3 regions of the Clostridium sp. CS1-1 genome follow, and region 3 is predicted to be linked to each of the others. Evidence: riboswitches for the same ligand, from Rfam matches in the RefSeq annotation. Region 3 holds a riboswitch; each other region holds the start of a gene.
The links. Region 3 has a riboswitch for cobalamin ahead of AC0N0V_RS21160 (ABC transporter substrate-binding protein). Riboswitches for the same ligand answer to the same signal wherever they lie in the genome.

Region 1 (6,294 bases), 1.6 Mb from region 3:
TATCAAGTAGTGAAGTTCAATTAGAATTTGTGAATGCAAATATATGCGCTATTTTAAATCAACTTTTAGGTGAATATGGCACTATATTAGAAAAAAAAGATTTAAGAATTATAAATAATGTGCCTGATAGTAATATAAATGTAAAAATAGATATTGAGAAGATTGTTAGGGTATTTGAAAATATATTAAATAACGCAGAAAAATATAGTTATAAGCCTTCAGATATTGTGGTAAATGTAGAGAAGGAAGAAAGATATGTTATAATATCTTTTTCTAATAGAGGTGAGCATATTCCCAAGGAGAAGATAGATAGAATGTTTGAAAGATTTTATAGAATTGACCCTTCACGATCAAATAACATGCCTGGATCTGGATTAGGATTAGCTATCTGTAAAAAAATAGTTGAATTGCATAGTGGACAGATATGGGCTGTGAGTAATGAAAATATAATTACCTTTAAAATTAAATTAGAACTAAGCAAATAATCTAATGGAAGATAACAATCTATACAAAATATAGTTTATTTACTTTAAAGGGATGTTATAATAAATTTGTGTAATTTTTCATAAAAATCAAGAAGGTGGATTTTGTGATACCCTTTCAACATGAAATAGATGAAATAAAAAAACAATTAATAGGGAAATACAATATATCAGAAATATATTTATTTGGTTCATGCGCAAAAGGATGTGCAAGACTAGATAGTGATATAGATTTATGTATTATTATGGAGTATATGGACAAAAGAAAGATAAGAATAGACATGGAAATGGAGATACAAAGTAATAAAGAATTAGATTTTATCTTATACACACCAGAACTGTGGAAAGAAAGTATTAAGGATAGTGCAAGTTTTGCAAGTTTGATTTTGAGAACTGGGGTGAAAATACATGGTTGATACATTAAGAATTTTTAAGCATCAGGTGGAGTTAAAACTCAACCTGATGCTTAGAGATTTTTTATGTTAAAATATAAATAAATTGCATAAATCAACTAATTATGATATATTTTTAACATAAGACATTTTAGTAAGTTTTTTACAAAATCAGTTTATCAGAATGTGAAGGTGTATGTTATGGAAGATTGGCTTTATAAGAAGGATAACTACATACCTCGGAATGATAAAGATAGATTTATAGACAAAAGTATAGTGTCTATTATACACATGCTATCTTTAATAAAAAGAAATAATAAGGTTAGTACTGCTTTTATGTACAAGCTAAATCCAGTAATTAAACTTATATTCACAGTACTAAGCATAATTTTAATATCTACTTCAAGAAGCTTTACATATGTACTAGCTATGGATGTATATTTACTATTATTTATAGCTTTATTAGAGGTAGAAGATATAAAAAAGGTATTGGCTTTAAGCTTTTTAGTTCCTTTATTTACTGTTGTAATGCTTATACCCTCTATGCTTATGGGTAATATTACAAATAGTATTTTATTACTTATGAAAGTTACAGGAACTGTAGTTTCAGTAAATATATTGTCATACACTACAAAATGGCATGATATTACTAAAGCACTGAAGCTTTTTTTTATACCTGATATATTCATATTAGTATTTGATATTACGATAAAGTACATTTATATTCTAGGAGAATTTTCACTAGAGATGTTTTATGCTTTAAAGCTAAGATCAGTGGGAAAAAACAGTAATAAGTACTCCTCGCTTTCTAAGATAATGGGTAATCTTTTTCTAAAGTCAAAGGAAATGGGAGATGAAATGTATTCTGCAATGGAATGTAGAGGTTTCACAGGAGAGTATAAAGCTTACTCAAAGTTTAAATTTACTTCTAAAGATTTTATATATTGTTTAGTAAATATATTAATAATAATAATGTACTTTTACTTTAATTAGGATGTGAGTGAAATGATTCAAGTTAAAGATGTTCATTTTAGATATAAAGATACAGAGGTGCTAAGAGATATTAATGTAACTATCAAAGAAGGTGAAGCAGTAGCACTAATAGGACCTAATGGTAGTGGTAAATCTACATTTCTAAAATTAATTAATGGTATAGTTTTTCCAACTAAAGGGGAATATCATTTTAATAAAGAGGAAATAAGTAGCAAGAAATTAAATGACAATAGGTTTTCTAAACTTTTTCATAAAAAAGTTGGATTTGTATTTCAAAATTCAGATGCACAGCTTTTTTCTTCTAATGTATATGAAGAAGTTGCCTTTGGATTAAGACAAATGGATATGGATGAAAGAGAAGTAGAAAGAAGAGTTTCTGATTGTTTAAGACTTTTAGATATTGAAGATCTTAAAGATAGAGAGCCTTATAATTTAAGTGGCGGAGAAAAGAAAAGAGTAGCTATTGCAAGTGTGCTTGCCATGAATCCAGAAGTTTTAGTTTTGGACGAGCCTATGAATGGAATCGATCCAAAAGGCAAAAAATTTTTAAGAGAACTATTAATTAAGTTGAATAACAGTGGAAAAACTATAATTTGCTCTACTCATGATTTTCAATATGTAGAGGATGTTTTCCAGAGAGCATTAGTTTTTTCAGAAGAGCATAATATTATAAGAGACGATGCTTATAAAACTGTAATAAATGACGATGATTTTCTAATAAAATATAATATTAAATAAGTTGGAGATATTTAGTTTGTAAGGAACTAGTTCAATGATTTGGCTTTAAAGAGTATTGATATCCATTTACATTTACATGGAAGTCATTGACATGTTTGTATAGTTGTAATAAACTTAAATAGTAGAATTAAATAATATGTTTAGGTGCCTTTTAAGAAAAAGGTGAAAAGGGAATGTGGTGAGAGTCCACAACAGCCCCCGTTACTGTATTTGAGGACGAACCTTTATTAAGCCACTCTGCTAGGAGGAAGGCGAAGGTGAGGATGAATCATAAGTCAGGAGACCTGCCTAGATGTGTTCTGTAGACTTTCGGAGGGAAGGTACTTTTAATGTGAATGCTGACCGTTTGACCGGTTTTTATAGTAGTGTTAAAAGCAGTAAACTTTCAAAGTTTACTGCTTTTATTTCGTTTACAGGCGAGTATATGTAAGTAATTTTTGAATACTTTTAACAGCCTTTAAGAATTTAAATTTTTAATTTAAAAGTTCTATGAAGGCAATTAAATGCATCATCAGGGATACTTATATATCTTCACAAAGCCTAGTTACGAAATAAGATAGATATAAAAAATTAGGGATAATAGATAAGAACGAGGGGGATATATATGGCTAAAATAATGATTCAAGGAACGGGGTCATCTGTTGGGAAAAGTATATTAGTGACTGCACTTTGCAGAATTTTTAAACAAGATGGATATTCAGTTTGCCCTTTTAAGTCACAAAATATGTCTTTAAATTCGTACATAACATTGGATGGTAAAGAGATGGGACGTGCTCAAGTACTTCAGGCTTATGCAGCTGGTCTTCAGCCAGAGGCTTATATGAATCCTATACTTTTAAAACCAACTTCTGATAAGAAATGTCAGATTATAGTTAATGGTAAGGTATATGGAAATAGCACAGCAATGGATTATCATAATATGAAGCTTGAATTTAGAGATATGCTTAAAGAGCATTTTGAAAACATGGAAGAACAGTTTGATATAGTAGTGATGGAAGGTGCCGGAAGTCCAGCGGAGATAAACCTAAGGGATAGAGATATTGTAAACATGGGAATGGCTGAACTTGTGGACGCACCTGTGCTAATTGCAGGTGATATCGATAAAGGGGGAGTTTTCGCCTCTCTTGCAGGAACTATGCTCCTTTTCACTGAAGAAGAAAGAGAAAGAGTTAAAGGTACAATAATCAATAAATTCAGAGGAGATGTAGAAATATTAAAGCCAGGACTTAATATGCTTGAGGATATTATAAAGGTGCCATGTCTTGGAGTGGTTCCTCATTTTACTTTAGCACTTGAAGACGAAGATGGTGCAGTAGAGTTTAATACAAAGGTAACAGCACCTATAGATATAGCAGTTATAAAGCTTCCGCGTATATCTAATTTTACGGATTTAGATGCTCTAAAAAGTGAAGAAGATGTTTCAGTAAGATTTATAAACTCTGTAGAAGAGTTTGGAAACCCAGATTTACTTATAATACCTGGAAGTAAAAATACCATTGAAGACTTATTAAAACTAAAAGAATGTGGACTTGAAAGCTGTATAAAGGAATATAGCAAAACAGGCTTGGTAATGGGCATTTGTGGTGGTTATCAGATACTTGGAAAAATTATAAAAGATCCATATGGTGTAGAAACAGATGTAAAAGAAGTTGAAGCTATGGGGCTTTTAGATGTAGAAACAGTTTTTGAAGAAGAAAAGATAACTACAAGAGTAAATGCAGAAACTATAGAAAACTTTGATGTTTATAAAAATGAAAGTACTATGGAGAATAGAAAGTTAAAGGCTTATGGATATGAAATCCACATGGGAATAGGTACTTATGGAGAATGTGCAAAACCTTTATTTAGGATTGTGGATAAAAGTGGAGAAAAGGTTGAACTTCTTGACGGAGCAATAAATTCAGAGGGTAACATATTAGGAACTTACATACATGGAGTTTTTGATGGAGTAGATTTTAGAGAGTTTATACTAAATAAGATTAGAGTAAAAAAGGAAATGAAAACAATACAATCAAAGACTTATGAAAGTCTTCGTGAAGCAGAATTAGATAAGCTTGCAGATATTGTTAGAGAGAGTTTAGATATGAATAAGATATATGAGATTATGGGAATTAAAAAATAGGCTGAAAAAAGATTGGGGGAAACGTTTTGATTACATCTTTTCTAATAAGTAACGTTATAGCAATAGTCATTGCAGTTATTCTTGATTGGATAATTGGAGACCCATACTGGTTCCCTCATCCTGTTATATATATAGGAAAGCTCATATCTTTCTTAGAAAAAAAGGGAAGAAAATTATGCAAGACTGATAGAGGCATTAAGGCTTTTGGAGGGCTTATAGTAATTATAGTAGCATTTGTAAGTTTTATTGTTCCGTTTATAATATTGAAGTTAACTGAGTTTAACTTTTGGATATATACTATTTTAAATGTAATAATAATGTGGACAACTATAGCAGCTAAATGTTTAGGTGGAGAAGCTAAGAAAGTTTATTATGCTTTAAAGGGTGAAGATTTAGAAGATGCAAGAGTTAAGCTTTCATATATAGTTGGAAGGGATACAAAAGAACTTAATGATAAAGAGATAATAAGAGCAGATGTAGAAACTGTAGCTGAAAATACTGCTGATGGAGTTATAGCGCCTCTTCTTTATGGGATTATTGGAGGTACACCACTAGCTATGATGTACAAGGGAATAAATACTATGGATTCAATGCTTGGATATATGAATGAGAAGTATAGGTATATAGGATTTTTTCCAGCAAAGGTAGATGATGTGTTTAATTTTATACCTGCAAGAATTACTGGTTTTCTTATATGCATAGTTGCCTTCGTAGTAAAGGGAAGTCCAATTGAGAGTTTTAAAATAATGATTAGAGATAGAAAAAATCACAAGAGCCCAAATTGCGCATACCCAGAAGGAGCAGCAGCTGGAGCGATGAGAGTGCAGCTAGGCGGTACCAATGTGTATTTTGGAGAAGTAGTTTATAAGCCTACGATTGGAGATAAGATACGAGAGCTTAACTTTGAGCACATAAATGATAGTATAAAGCTTATGTATGCAGCGGAAGTTCTTTTGATAGCTATATATTCAGCTGTAGCCTTAGTGATTAATAACTTGCAAACTAGCTGTTGTTAGAACATAAAATCAAGAATAATATTACAGGAAGTGATGACATTGAAGCATGGTGGAGATGTGTATACAGAAGGGCTTTTAAAAGGGAGAGAACTTCTAGATTTTAGTTCAAACATTAACCCCTTAGGTGTACCAGATAGTTTTAAAAATAATATAAATGAAGCAATAGATAATATGGTGAGATATCCTGATGCTAAGTATAGAGAACTTAAGAATTATTTAAAAGATTATATTGGATTCAGTGTGAGATATTTTATGACTCAAGATCAATCATCTATAGAACATAAAGGAATAGACTTTGCCAGCACTGCTATAAATGAAGGTAACATCGTACTTGGAAATGGTGCAGCTGAGATTATAGATTTAGTATTAAGTTGTTTTAAAAGAGTGTGTATTCCAGTTCCATCCTTTGTAGAGTATGAGGAGAATGCATCCAAGTGGAACTGTGAGATTGAATACTCCTACCTAAAAGAAGATATGACTTATGACTATGAAGATATAGTTTTAAAGATGAAAGAAGTAGATGCATTAATTATAGGAAATCCCAATAATCC
Region 2 (6,294 bases), 1.3 Mb from region 3:
GATAGTTCTCCATATCTTTTCTGAAGTGCTTCCTTTAAATCCCGTTACAAATTCATCAACACGCTTTCCAATGCAGTTTTCCTTTCTATTGTATGGTTCATCAAAAAAACTTATGAATGTTTCATTAGCTTTAAGCAGTGTAATATCAGGTAGGCTGAATATACCAACTCCATAATGGTTATCTGAGCATAGCCTACTGGCGAAGGGAAATTTCTCATCAAAGTTAAAATTTCTTCTCTCTAAAAAGATATACATTGTTTCTTTTATTCCCTATAATAATTTAATGTTAACAAATCTGATTTCGAGAGACTTAGTTAAGAAAAATATTCACTATTTTCATCAAAGCTCTCGTAATCAGTGTTTGGGCCAATTCTTAATACACTAAATACATCTACAACATTTTTATCTATCATATCCTCTATTGAATATTTAGTCATATCAACAAAAGATTGGCTAACTTCAACAATAACCCCATTATTTGCAATAATAGAAGAATATTTATTCATGCTTCTCAAAGAAGCTATATCTTGTATAAAGATACCTCCAAAAACTCTAATCATTAGCACTTTTTATTCAATCAAACACAAGTATCATTCTACCATGTTGTTTCATAAACTGCTATTTGTAATAAGAAATAAATAATATCCATATAAGCAAACTTATACGGATATTATTTATTTCTTATATTAAGTTTATTAATCGTATTATAATATGTCTAGTTCTAAATTTTTATATTAATACATGCTCTATCACTTTTTCCTGCCTAAGCTGACCACAGCCTCCTTTGATATCACCACCAAAATTATGGAATATATCACAATCTATTTTATCTTTAAGTTTATTATAAAAATTAATTACATCATTTTGTTCAGGAGCAATTAGTCCCTGTATATTGTTATCATTATATGCTGATATAATCAATTTTAGTGGTTTGCTCTTTAATAAAGCTTCTAGTCTTGCTACATCAGCATCGGTATCATTTATACCCTTAAATATCATATACCTTATTCTTGTCTTAGTTTTAAATATTTCTGCATATTCAACGGCTGCATCAATTATTGACTTCATATCATACTTTAGATTAATTGGCATAATCTTCTTACGTATTTCATCTGATGACGCATGCAGAGATACATTAAGTCTTATATTAATTGGACTATTTTTAAAATCATCAATCAGTCTATAGACTCTTGGCGTTACTCCTACTGTAGCAATTTCAAAATTACTTATTTTGTGTTTATTATATATGCCAATTATCGCCTCCCTAACATTTTCATAATTTACAAAAGGTTCACCCATTCCCGCAAGAACAACCGCATCTATTGGAATCAGTTTCATTTGTTTACAATAATCAATACAAATATCTACTTGTCCAATTATTTCAAATGACGCAAGATTTCGTACAAATCCCTGCTTCCCTGTTGCACAAAAAAAACACCCTTGTCTGCAGCCCACTTGAGAGGATACGCATACTGTACTGTGGTATGTAAGTTTTTGTTCATGATCTTGCATAAATAAAGTTTCAATAGTATTTCCATCATTCAACTCTAATAAGTATTTTACAGAATGATCTTGACTTATAAGTCTTTCAATTATTTTCACAATTACCACCTCGTTAATTAAATTATTTGACAAAAAATAAAAAATTCTTGAATACAATATTTGTATTCAAGAATTTTACCATCACTCTTTCTACAGCCTTTTACCCCTAGGCTATATTAATGAAAAAGGCAGGTCTCCTGGCTTACGGGCTAACGATACTTTTTCCTTCCCAGTGTTACCCAGTGGATTATAAAAGCTCTACCGTTTACAGTGGTGGGACCGCTGAGGATTTTACCTCATTCCCTATTCTCCCTTACGGGCACCTTTTACATACTTTATATTATTCTCCCATATAGGAACGTCATTTATATAAAACTATTATAACTAATATTGTTAAATTTTACAAGAATATTATTCCATATACACAAGTAATTATATGTACTGATTCAGATGGCTCAAATTATTTGAAAAGGATAAAGAAGCGGTCAAAAGGAAGAATTTCATGGCTTAATGCAATATATCTCATACTTATACAAGAGTAATAGATTCTAAAAAGCGAGAACCTATATATGTTTAATATATACAGGTACAATATTACGAAATAATAATTATGAAGAAAGAAGGCAGGTATTGAGTATATCGTAACGTAATAGTTTATAATAACAGAGTGGCTTATGTCATAAGTTTTGCAGATGAAAAGAGGTTGAACCCTATGAAAGAATTTTACAAAGACTTTCCTAAAAGACCATCAGGAGGAAGAATATATCAGCGACCCAATGAGGTTAAGGTATGTGAAATGTGTGGAGCACCTGTTGGTCAAAACTATATAAGTTGCATAGAATGCTATAATATTATTGAAAATTTATGGTTGTTAGATTGGAAAGAGTTAATAGAAAAAGAAAATATATTATTAGGTAGTGATGATGAAAATTTACTTGCTGAAGTAATAGTTGAAGAAATAGATAAGCATTCCTGGACAATCGTTGATTCAGCAATGAAAATTGTAAAGTGTAAAACTTGTGGTAATGAACTTGGTGGTGGACCACTTGATTGTCCCGATTGCTCTTTTGCATTCGGAAATCTTTGGGGGTACGATGCAGAAGCGATGAACCAAGGGAAGATGACAGGAAATGAACATGCTTTACGAGTAGGTCGATGGATAATTAGATACCCGCATAGGCAGAAAGAGAAGGTAGTTGAATCATGGAAATTTTCAATGCCTATTTTAATTACTGGAAAAATAGCTACAACACAGATGGGGCAGTTTTTTAGGAAGGTGATAGATGAAAATTACTTTGATTTATCAAGTAGAGTTTATCAAAGTTTTGAAGAAGCATATATGGACGTTAAAAATAATCGATTTGGTCTATAATCTTCTTAAAATGTGCACTAAGGGAAGTATAATAACTTCCCTCAAAAATTGTTATGATATCAACACTATATTAAAACATAGTCATTACATTAAAAAGTTAATTCTAATCTTAATAATACTACAGACATAAATATAAAAGACACTAAGCATCAAACTTAGTGTCTTTTATATTTAACCTGGCAACGACCTACTCTTCCACACAGTCTCCCGTGCAGTACCATCGGCACTGTAAAGCTTAACCATCGTGTTCGGAATGGGAACGGGTGTAGCCTTTACGTCATAATCACCAGATTATATTTAATTTATTAAGAGAATTTTGTTCTCTCAAAATTGCACAGTGATATATTAGGTCAAGCCCTCGACCTATTAGTATCAGTCAGCTGAACATGTTACCATGCTTACACCTCTGACCTATCAACCTTGTGTTCTTCAAGGGGTCTTACTAGCTTACGCTATGGGAAATCTTATCTTGAGGTGGGCTTCACGCTTAGATGCTTTCAGCGTTTATCCCGTCCCGACATAGCTACCCAGCTGTGCTCCTGGCGGAACAACTGGTGCACCAGAGGTCAGTCCATCCCGGTCCTCTCGTACTAAGGACAGCTCCTCTCAAATTTCCTACGCCCGCGACGGATAGGGACCGAACTGTCTCACGACGTTCTGAACCCAGCTCGCGTGCCGCTTTAATGGGCGAACAGCCCAACCCTTGGGACCTACTTCAGCCCCAGGATGCGACGAGCCGACATCGAGGTGCCAAACCTCCCCGTCGATGTGGACTCTTGGGGGAGATCAGCCTGTTATCCCCGAGGTAGCTTTTATCCGTTGAGCGATGGCCCTCCCACGAGGTACCACCGGATCACTAAGCCCGACTTTCGTCCCTGCTCCACTTGTTTGTGTCGCAGTCAGGCTCCCTTCTGCCTTTGCACTCTACGAACGATTTCCAACCGTTCTGAGGGAACCTTTGGGCGCCTCCGTTACTTTTTAGGAGGCGACCGCCCCAGTCAAACTGCCCACCTAACAATGTCCCGTGACCAGATTCATGGCCACCGGTTAGAATCCCAGTACTGTCAGGGTGGTATCCCAAGGACGACTCCACAAAGGCTGACGCCTCTGCTTCGCAGTCTCCCACCTATCCTGTACAGACAATACCGAGACTCAATGCTAAGCTACAGTAAAGCTCTACGGGGTCTTTCCGTCCAATCGCGGGTAGCGAGCATCTTCACTCGCAATACAATTTCGCCGGATTTGTTGTCGAGACAGTGCCCAAGTCATTACGCCATTCGTGCGGGTCGGAACTTACCCGACAAGGAATTTCGCTACCTTAGGACCGTTATAGTTACGGCCGCCGTTTACTGGGGCTTAAGTTCACACCTTCGCATGAAGCTAAGTGTTCCCCTTAACCTTCCAGCACCGGGCAGGCGTCAGCCCCTATACATCAGCTTTCGCTTTAGCAGAGACCTGTGTTTTTGCTAAACAGTTGCTTGGGCCTATTCTCTGCGACCACCTTGCGGTGGCACCCCTTCTCCCGAAGTTACGGGGTCAATTTGCCGAGTTCCTTGACAACAATTCTTCCGCTGGTCTTAGGATTCTCTCCTCACCTACCTGTGTCGGTTTGCGGTACGGGCACCAGTTTACTCCATAGAGACTTTTCTTGGCAGCGTGGAATCAGATACTTCGCCCAAAAGGGCTCCCCGTAACACCTCAGCATTAACTAGACGGATTTGCCTATCTAGTCTGCCTAAGTGCTTAGACGCACATCCAATAGTGCGCACATCTTATCCTCCTGCGTCATCCCATTTGTAATAACGCAAACTGGTGGTATCGGAATATCAACCGATTGTCCATCACCTACGCCTTTCGGCCTCGGCTTAGGTCCCGACTAACCCTGAGCGGACGAGCCTTCCTCAGGAAACCTTAGGTTTTCGACCAATAAGATTCTCACTTATTTCTCGCTACTTATGCCAGCATACTCACTCCTGTACAGTCCACCGCTCCTTACGGTACGACTTCAACCCATACAGGAAGCTCCTCTACCACTCACCTTACGGTGAATCCATAGCTTCGGTGGTAAGTTTTAGCCCCGAACATCTTCGGCGCAGGATCTCTCGACTAGTGAGCTATTACGCACTCTTTAAATGAGTGGCTGCTTCTAAGCCAACATCCTAGTTGTCTTAGAAATCCCACATCCTTTTCCACTTAACTTACACTTTGGGACCTTAGCTGATGGTCTGGGCTGTTTCCCTTTTGACCACGGATCTTATCATTCGTAGTCTGACTGCTTTGATTCAAGTATATGGCATTCGGAGTTTGATAGGGTTCAGTAACTGTTGTCAGCCCCTAGCCCATTCAGTGCTCTACCTCCACTACTCATTCAAAACGCTAGCCCTAAAGCTATTTCGAGGAGAACCAGCTATCTCCGAGTTCGATTGGAATTTCTCCGCTATCCACAGCTCATCCCATGGTTTTTCAACACCAATGTGGTTCGGTCCTCCACGGAATTTTACTTCCGCTTCAACCTGTCCATGGATAGGTCACCCGGTTTCGGGTCTACGACATGCAACTTTTTGCCCTATTCAGACTCGGTTTCCCTTCGGCTACGTATCTTAAATACTTAACCTTGCTACACATCGTAACTCGCTGGCTCGTTCTACAAAAAGCACGTCGTCGCAGGTAAAACTGCTTCGACTGATTGTGGACACACGGTTTCAGGTTCTATTTCACTCCCCTTCCGGGGTTCTTTTCACCTTTCCCTCACGGTACTGCTTCACTATCGGTCACCAGTTAGTATTTAGCCTTGGGAGGTGGTCCTCCCTGCTTCCCACAAGGTTTCACGTGTCTCGTGGTACTCTGGATCAGATCTGACTGTTATTCTTTTTACCTACAGGGCTGTTACCTTCTATGGCGGAGCCTTCCAGCTCTCTTCAATTAAGAAATCACAGCATTTTATGATCTGTCCGCAACCCCAGGAACAAGTTCCTGGTTTGGGCTCTTTCCCTTTCGCTCGCCGCTACTTAGGAAATCGATTTTTCTTTCTCTTCCTCCGGGTACTTAGATGTTTCAGTTCCCCGGGTATACCTCTATAAACCTATGAATTCAGTTTACAGTACATAGCGTTAGCTATGTGGGTTGCCCCATTCGGAAATCTCCGGATCGCAGGCTATTTGCGCCTACCCGAAGCTTATCGCAGCTTATCGCGTCCTTCATCGGCTACTGGTGCCAAGGCATTCACCATGCGCCCTTTGTAGCTTGACCTTAAATCATAATTCTACAAAGGTATATATACCTTTAGCTTTACTTTGTTTATGTTAAATAACTTTCATTATTCAACGCTTATCACTGTGCAATTTTCAAAGAACAATATTGGAGATACATCTTATCATGCT
Region 3 (6,294 bases):
TTCAATACAAATGTACCACCCTTTTTAAGTCCTTTTACAAGGTCGAACTGAAATACAAATGATCTATTATGACATGCAACATAATCTGCATCATAAACTAAATAAGGTGATTTTATTGCTTGCTTTCCAAATCTTAAGTGCGAAACAGTACTTCCTCCTGATTTTTTACTATCATAAGAAAAATATGCCTGAGCATAAAGATCTGTATTATCCCCAATTATCTTAATAGCGGATTTATTAGCTCCTACTGTTCCGTCGGAACCTAGGCCCCAGAATCTACAGCTTATTGTTCCTTCTGGTGTAGTATCTATAATTTCTTCTTCTGGTAGTGAAGTGTTAGTAACATCATCTACTATTCCAATTGTAAATCCATTCTTAGGACTATCTTTCTTTAAATTATTATATACTGAAAGTATTTGTGATGGTCTTGTATCTTTAGAACCTAAACCATATCTTCCACCTACAATTACAGGCTTATCTTCCTTTGTATAGAATAGGCTAGTAACATCAAGGTATAGCGGCTCGCCTAATGAGCCAGGTTCCTTTGTTCTATCTAAAACTGCTATTTTCTTTACACTCTTAGGTAAAACGTCAAAGAAGTATTTTGATGAGAAAGGTCTATATAAGTGTACTTTTATACGTCCTACCTTTTCTCCTTTACTCATAAGATAATCAATTGTTTCATCTATAGTATCACAGACAGACCCCATAGCAACAATTATGTATTCTGCATCACCTGCTCCATAATAGTCAAATGGATGATATACTCTTCCTGTAACTTTTTCTATTTCTCTCATGTAGTTTTCCACTACATCTGGAACAGCTTCAAAAAATCTATTTGAAGCTTCTCTTTGTTGGAAGTATATATCTGGATTTTGCGCAGTTCCTGCTACTGAAGGATGTTCTGGATTTAGTGCTCTATCCCTAAACTCCTTTATAGCTTGGTGATCTACTAGCTTTGCCAAATCTTCATATTCTATAACCTCTATTTTTTGATATTCATGTGAGGTTCTAAATCCATCAAAAAAATGTAAAAATGGCACTCTTGATTTGATAGCAGCAAGATGCGCTACAGGGGCGATATCCATAACTTCTTGCACACTTGAAGAAGCTAAAAGTGCAAATCCAGTTTGTCTAGTAGCCATTACATCTTGGTGATCTCCAAATATAGATAGTGCATGGGTAGCAATCGCACGGGCAGTTACATGGAAAACTGCTGGAAGAAGTTCCCCTGCCATCTTATACATATTAGGTATCATTAGTAACAAACCTTGAGATGCAGTGTAAGTAGTAGTTAAAGCTCCTGCTATAATAGAACCGTGAACTGCTCCAGCAGCTCCTGCTTCTGATTGTAATTCTGAAACTCTAACAGTCTGACCAAATAAATTCTTTTTGCCATGGGCAGCCCAATCATCAGCTATTTCTCCCATTGGTGTTGATGGCGTAATTGGGAATATAGCTGCAACATCTGTAAATGCATATGATGCATGTGTTGCAGCCTGATTCCCATCCATAGTTTTCATAATTTTAGCCATAAGACTAATCCTCCTAACGCTTAGTAAATTTCAGATAATAATTTTTCTCTAACTTATTATTTGAAATAGAAAAATTATCATACATACAAATTAAAAATTTTACTATTTTTATTCGCCAAATTTCTTATACCATTTTAGAACAAATATAATTAAGATTTAAGTACATACTAGTGCTGATCTATTTATTAATAAAATTCTTTATCAATTGATAATCCATATCAAGTTATGACTATTGACTTCATAAGGCTTTTGAGTTATTATATGTTTTGTAATTAATTATCAAATGATAATGTGACAATTCTTTAGGAGGAAATAATAAGTATGGGTGTGAAAACAAAAGCAGCAAGACTTTCAATCTTTTCAAATATAGCTCTTATTATTATGAAGTTATTTGTAGGTATTTTTACTGGTTCCGTAAGCATAATATCTGAAGCGATTCATTCAGCCATGGATTTAGCAGCTGCAATCGTAGCCTTCTTTTCAGTAAGAATATCTGATAAACCTGCTGATGAGAATCATCCTTATGGACATGGTAAGGTTGAAAATATATCTGGCGTTATTGAGGCATTACTTATTTTTGCAGCATCTATATGGATAATAGTAGAAGCAGTTAAAAAGATTATTCATCCCGAAGCTGTGGGTTCTGTAGGACTCGGCTTTATTGTTATGTTTATTTCTGCTGGTGTAAACACTATTGTTTCTAAAAAGTTATATAAAATTGCTAAACAAGAGGATTCAATAGCTTTGGAAGCCGATGCCCTCCATTTAAAAGCTGATGTATATACATCCCTTGGTGTTGGGACCGGTTTATTGCTAATTTGGCTTACAAAATTAAGCTTTTTAGATCCCGTAGTTGCCATATTAGTTGCCATATTTATTCTAAGGGAAGCTTTTCATCTTTTAAAAACAGCTTTTGAACCCCTAATGGATGTAAAGTTGTCTGACAATGAGATAAATATAATAACTAATACTATTTCTAAATATAAATCTCTTTACTGTGACTTTCATGATTTAAGAACAAGGAAAGCCGGGTCTTACAAATATATTGATTTACATATAGTGTTTCCGGAAAATATGACTATAAAGGCTGCTCACGATATATGTGATGAAATAGAACTTGAGCTTGAACAGTCTTTAAAAAACACTAACATTATGATACACATAGAATCCTGTACTCATCGTTGTACATGTTGTAAAGAGGGTTTAATAATACAACCAAAAAAAAGTTAAAAAAGGCTTTTGCAGAGAATCTGCAAAAGCCTTTTAAAATTCACAAATTATTATACTGAATTTAATGCTTTTAATAAGTCATCGAGTTCTAACCCATGGACCTGAGCAGCCTGCTCAAGGGTTTCCGCTTGTGAAGCTGGTCATCCAACGCATCCCATACCAAATGTCATTAAAACTTCAGCATATTTAGGATTTAATCTAACTACTTCTCCAATAGACATATCCTTATTTAGTTTCTCCATATCATGTACCTCTCTTTATTTTTTATATGATGATTATATTAATATTAGTTTCAAAATTATCTTGCCCTAAAGATAAATTATAATACTTTAAACAGGCTTATTTAAAATTACTCAAACTCCTATAAATAAAAACTCCACCTTACTAAAAGGTGGAGTTTAAACTTAATTATACTTTTATTTAGATTATATTATAGTGTATTTAAAGCTCTTAGTAAATTGTCAAGTTCCAATCCGTGAACTTGAGCTGCCTGCTCAAGTGTCTCTGCTTGAGAAGCTGGGCATCCAATACATCCCATACCAAAAGTCATTAATATTTCACCTGCTCTAGGATGTAGTCTAACTATTTCCCCAATTGTCATGTCTTTAGTTACTTTTTCCATATCATTTACCTCTCTTCATTTTATTTGTTATACTAACTTAACATATATTTTCTATTATACATTTATTATATTCTCATTTCATAATAAATTCAATATAGCACTTTAGAGTTCATTAGTTACATTATAGTTACTATGCTCTATTGCCAAGTTTAATATTACTCTCCATATATACCAAGTTTGACAAATGCTAAAAATCCACTTATAGCTTCTACTTATATACTGTATGAAATTAAACGCAAACTTATATTATTATAAATTGATGAGTATAATAAATGTAATGCTATTACACTATTATATTTACATGCTTATACATAAACCTATGGTTAAGTTAACGAATTATTGATAACTTTTTTAGTAAATGCTATAATTAATTAAAATTAAATTATTTAAGTTTAGGTACTCATAAAATATGAGTTGAAAAGGGAAACGAGTTAGAGTCTCGTGCGGTCCCGCCACTGTAATGATGAGTATATTGATATATCATGTCACTTGATATCAGGGAAGACGTCAATATGCAATGAATCAGAGCCAGGAGACCTGCCTAAGCTTTACACTTTTAAAGCTTACGTGGATAAGCTGGTGAACAAATAATATGTTTGTAAACCGTTATCTATTAGATAACGGTTTAATTTATATTTGATTTAAGACTAAAAAACTAAGGAGGAAACTAAATGCCCAAACTAAAAAAATTACTTGCACTATTATTATTCTCTATTTTTATATTGTCTTTATCTGCATGTTCTAATAATAATTCTATAGATAAAAATAATACAAATGAAACTTCACAAGGTACTTCATATCCTTTAAATTTTAAGGATTCCTATAGTAGAGATATTATAATCGATAAAGAACCTCAAAGAATAATATCCGCTGCTCCTAATATAACTGAAATAGTATATGCGCTGGGAAAAGGAGACAAATTAATTGGTAGAACTGATTTCTGTAACTTTCCAGAGGAAGCTAAAAAGGTTCAGTCTATAGGCGGAATTCAAGATGCAAGCATTGAGAAAATAGTTGAATTAAAGCCAGATATAGTTATCGCTTCGTCAATTATTACAAAAGATATTGTTCAAAAACTAGAATCATTAAATATAAAAGTTGTGGTTATAAGTAAAGATGACAGCCTTGAAGGTACTTATGATGTTATAAATCAGGTGGGAGTGGTTTTAAATGCAAATACTAAGTCAATTGAAGTAGTATCTAACATGAAAAAAAGGATTGACACAATTACTCAAAAGGTTAAAGGTGAGGACACTCCGAGTGTGTACTATGCCTTATCCTATGGCAAAGAGGGAGATTTTACTGCTGGTAGAAACACTTTTATTGGTAAGCTTATTGTTATGGCTGGTGGTAGAAATGCTGCAGATGATGCTGATGGTTGGGCTTACAGCCTTGAAAGGCTTATTGAAAAGAATCCTGATATTTTAATATGCTCAAATACAAATAATACTAAATCTGGCATAAAAAACACCAATGGTTACAAGGACTTGACTGCAGTAAAAAATGATAAAATATATGAAATTAATATGGATATCTTAAATAGACAGGGACCTAGACTTGCGGATGGTTTAGAGTCATTAGCTAAAATAATACATCCTGAGGTATTTAAGTAGTTAACCGAAAAGAGGTTTAATTATGTTTTCAATAAGTAAAAAGCATTATAAATTTAAATTTATTACTATATTTATTATACTAATTTCTTTAGTAGTTCTTTGCAGCACCTTAGGTACTGCAAATATATCGTTTTTAGAGTCCTTAAAAATTATATTAAGTCAGCTTCCACTTATAGGACATTTATTTCATATAGAAGCTTATCCATCTACTCATAACTTAATAATACTTAATATAAGATTACCTCGTATTATTCTTTCTGCTATAGTGGGAATGGGCCTATCTATAGTAGGGGCATCTTTTCAAGCAATGTTTAAGAATCCAATGGCAGACCCCTACGTTCTCGGCGTATCTTCTGGTGCAGCACTTGGTGCCGCGATAGCAATTTCGATAGGATTAGAAAACTTCTTTGGCGGGTTAGGATTAGTTACTCTTTCAGCCTTCATTGGAGCTATTCTTACAACTATTATAGTGTATAGTACTGCAAGAGTGGGAAGTAAGGTTCCAACAAATACTCTTCTTCTTGCTGGTATATCCATAAGCTTTCTTTTATCCTCAATGATATCTCTATTGATGGCATTTAATAGACAAAATGTTGAAAAGATAGTATTTTGGATTATGGGAAGTATAACTACTGCTAATTGGGAACAGGTTATTATACTGTTTCCCATTGTATTTATAGGATTTATAGTTCTATTGGCTTTTTCTAGAGATTTAAATATAATGCTTACAGGAGATGACAGCGCAAAAAGTTTAGGTATTGAAGTTGAAACCTTAAAGAGAATAATTTTAATTGTTTCTTCTGTAGTGGTAGCTGCTTGTGTTTCCGTTAGTGGTGTTATTGGCTTCGTAGGGTTAATAATTCCTCACATCATTAGAATGATGATTAGCCCTGACCATAGAATATTAATTCCGTTCTCTGCCATAGGCGGCTCCATTTTTATGATTCTTTCAGACACCCTAGCGAGAACCCTAGTATCTCCTGCTGAAATCCCTGTTGGAGCAATTACTTCATTAATTGGCGCTCCTTACTTTATGTACCTTTTAATAAAAAATAAAAAGAAGGTGTAATAGTTGAAAAGGTCTGAAGTTTACTCAATAGAAGTAAAGAACTTTCATTATAAATATGAAGACAAAACTATTCTTCAGAACATAAGCATTAACTTTGAAAAGAATAAGTTCTATAGTATAATTGGTCCAAATGGCTCAGGTAAAACAACTTTTTTAAAAAATTTATCTAAAGTTCTTGAACCTGAAAAAAATTGTATATTGATAGAAGGTATAGATATTTTAGAC

Region 1: another riboswitch for cobalamin. It lies ahead of AC0N0V_RS04405 (cobyric acid synthase); the one in region 3 lies ahead of AC0N0V_RS21160 (ABC transporter substrate-binding protein).
Region 2: another riboswitch for cobalamin. It lies ahead of AC0N0V_RS03110 (radical SAM protein); the one in region 3 lies ahead of AC0N0V_RS21160 (ABC transporter substrate-binding protein).

What each region holds. Positions count from the first base shown of each region.
Region 1 covers NZ_CM148680.1:984,304-990,597, forward strand. The annotation lists gene AC0N0V_RS04385 (sensor histidine kinase) at 1-485, shown strand, start outside; gene AC0N0V_RS04390 (nucleotidyltransferase domain-containing protein) at 590-898, shown strand; gene AC0N0V_RS04395 (energy-coupling factor transporter transmembrane component T family protein) at 1,076-1,867, shown strand; gene AC0N0V_RS04400 (energy-coupling factor ABC transporter ATP-binding protein) at 1,880-2,605, shown strand; cobalamin riboswitch at 2,731-2,911, shown strand; gene AC0N0V_RS04405 (cobyric acid synthase) at 3,210-4,727, shown strand; gene cbiB (adenosylcobinamide-phosphate synthase CbiB) at 4,754-5,743, shown strand; gene AC0N0V_RS04415 (pyridoxal phosphate-dependent aminotransferase) at 5,777-6,294, shown strand, end outside.
Region 2 covers NZ_CM148680.1:696,140-702,433, reverse strand. The annotation lists gene AC0N0V_RS03120 (hypothetical protein) at 1-255, opposite strand, end outside; gene AC0N0V_RS03115 (hypothetical protein) at 315-560, opposite strand; gene AC0N0V_RS03110 (radical SAM protein) at 730-1,602, opposite strand; cobalamin riboswitch at 1,713-1,884, opposite strand; gene AC0N0V_RS03105 (hypothetical protein) at 2,255-2,914, shown strand; rRNA gene rrf (5S ribosomal RNA) at 3,089-3,205, opposite strand; rRNA gene AC0N0V_RS03095 (23S ribosomal RNA) at 3,261-6,163, opposite strand.
Region 3 covers NZ_CM148680.1:4,469,790-4,476,083, forward strand. The annotation lists gene nifJ (pyruvate:ferredoxin (flavodoxin) oxidoreductase) at 1-1,535, opposite strand, end outside; gene AC0N0V_RS21145 (cation diffusion facilitator family transporter) at 1,857-2,765, shown strand; gene AC0N0V_RS21150 (DUF1858 domain-containing protein) at 2,816-3,007, opposite strand; gene AC0N0V_RS21155 (DUF1858 domain-containing protein) at 3,196-3,387, opposite strand; cobalamin riboswitch at 3,765-3,946, shown strand; gene AC0N0V_RS21160 (ABC transporter substrate-binding protein) at 4,059-5,000, shown strand; gene AC0N0V_RS21165 (FecCD family ABC transporter permease) at 5,023-6,069, shown strand; gene AC0N0V_RS21170 (ABC transporter ATP-binding protein) at 6,073-6,294, shown strand, end outside.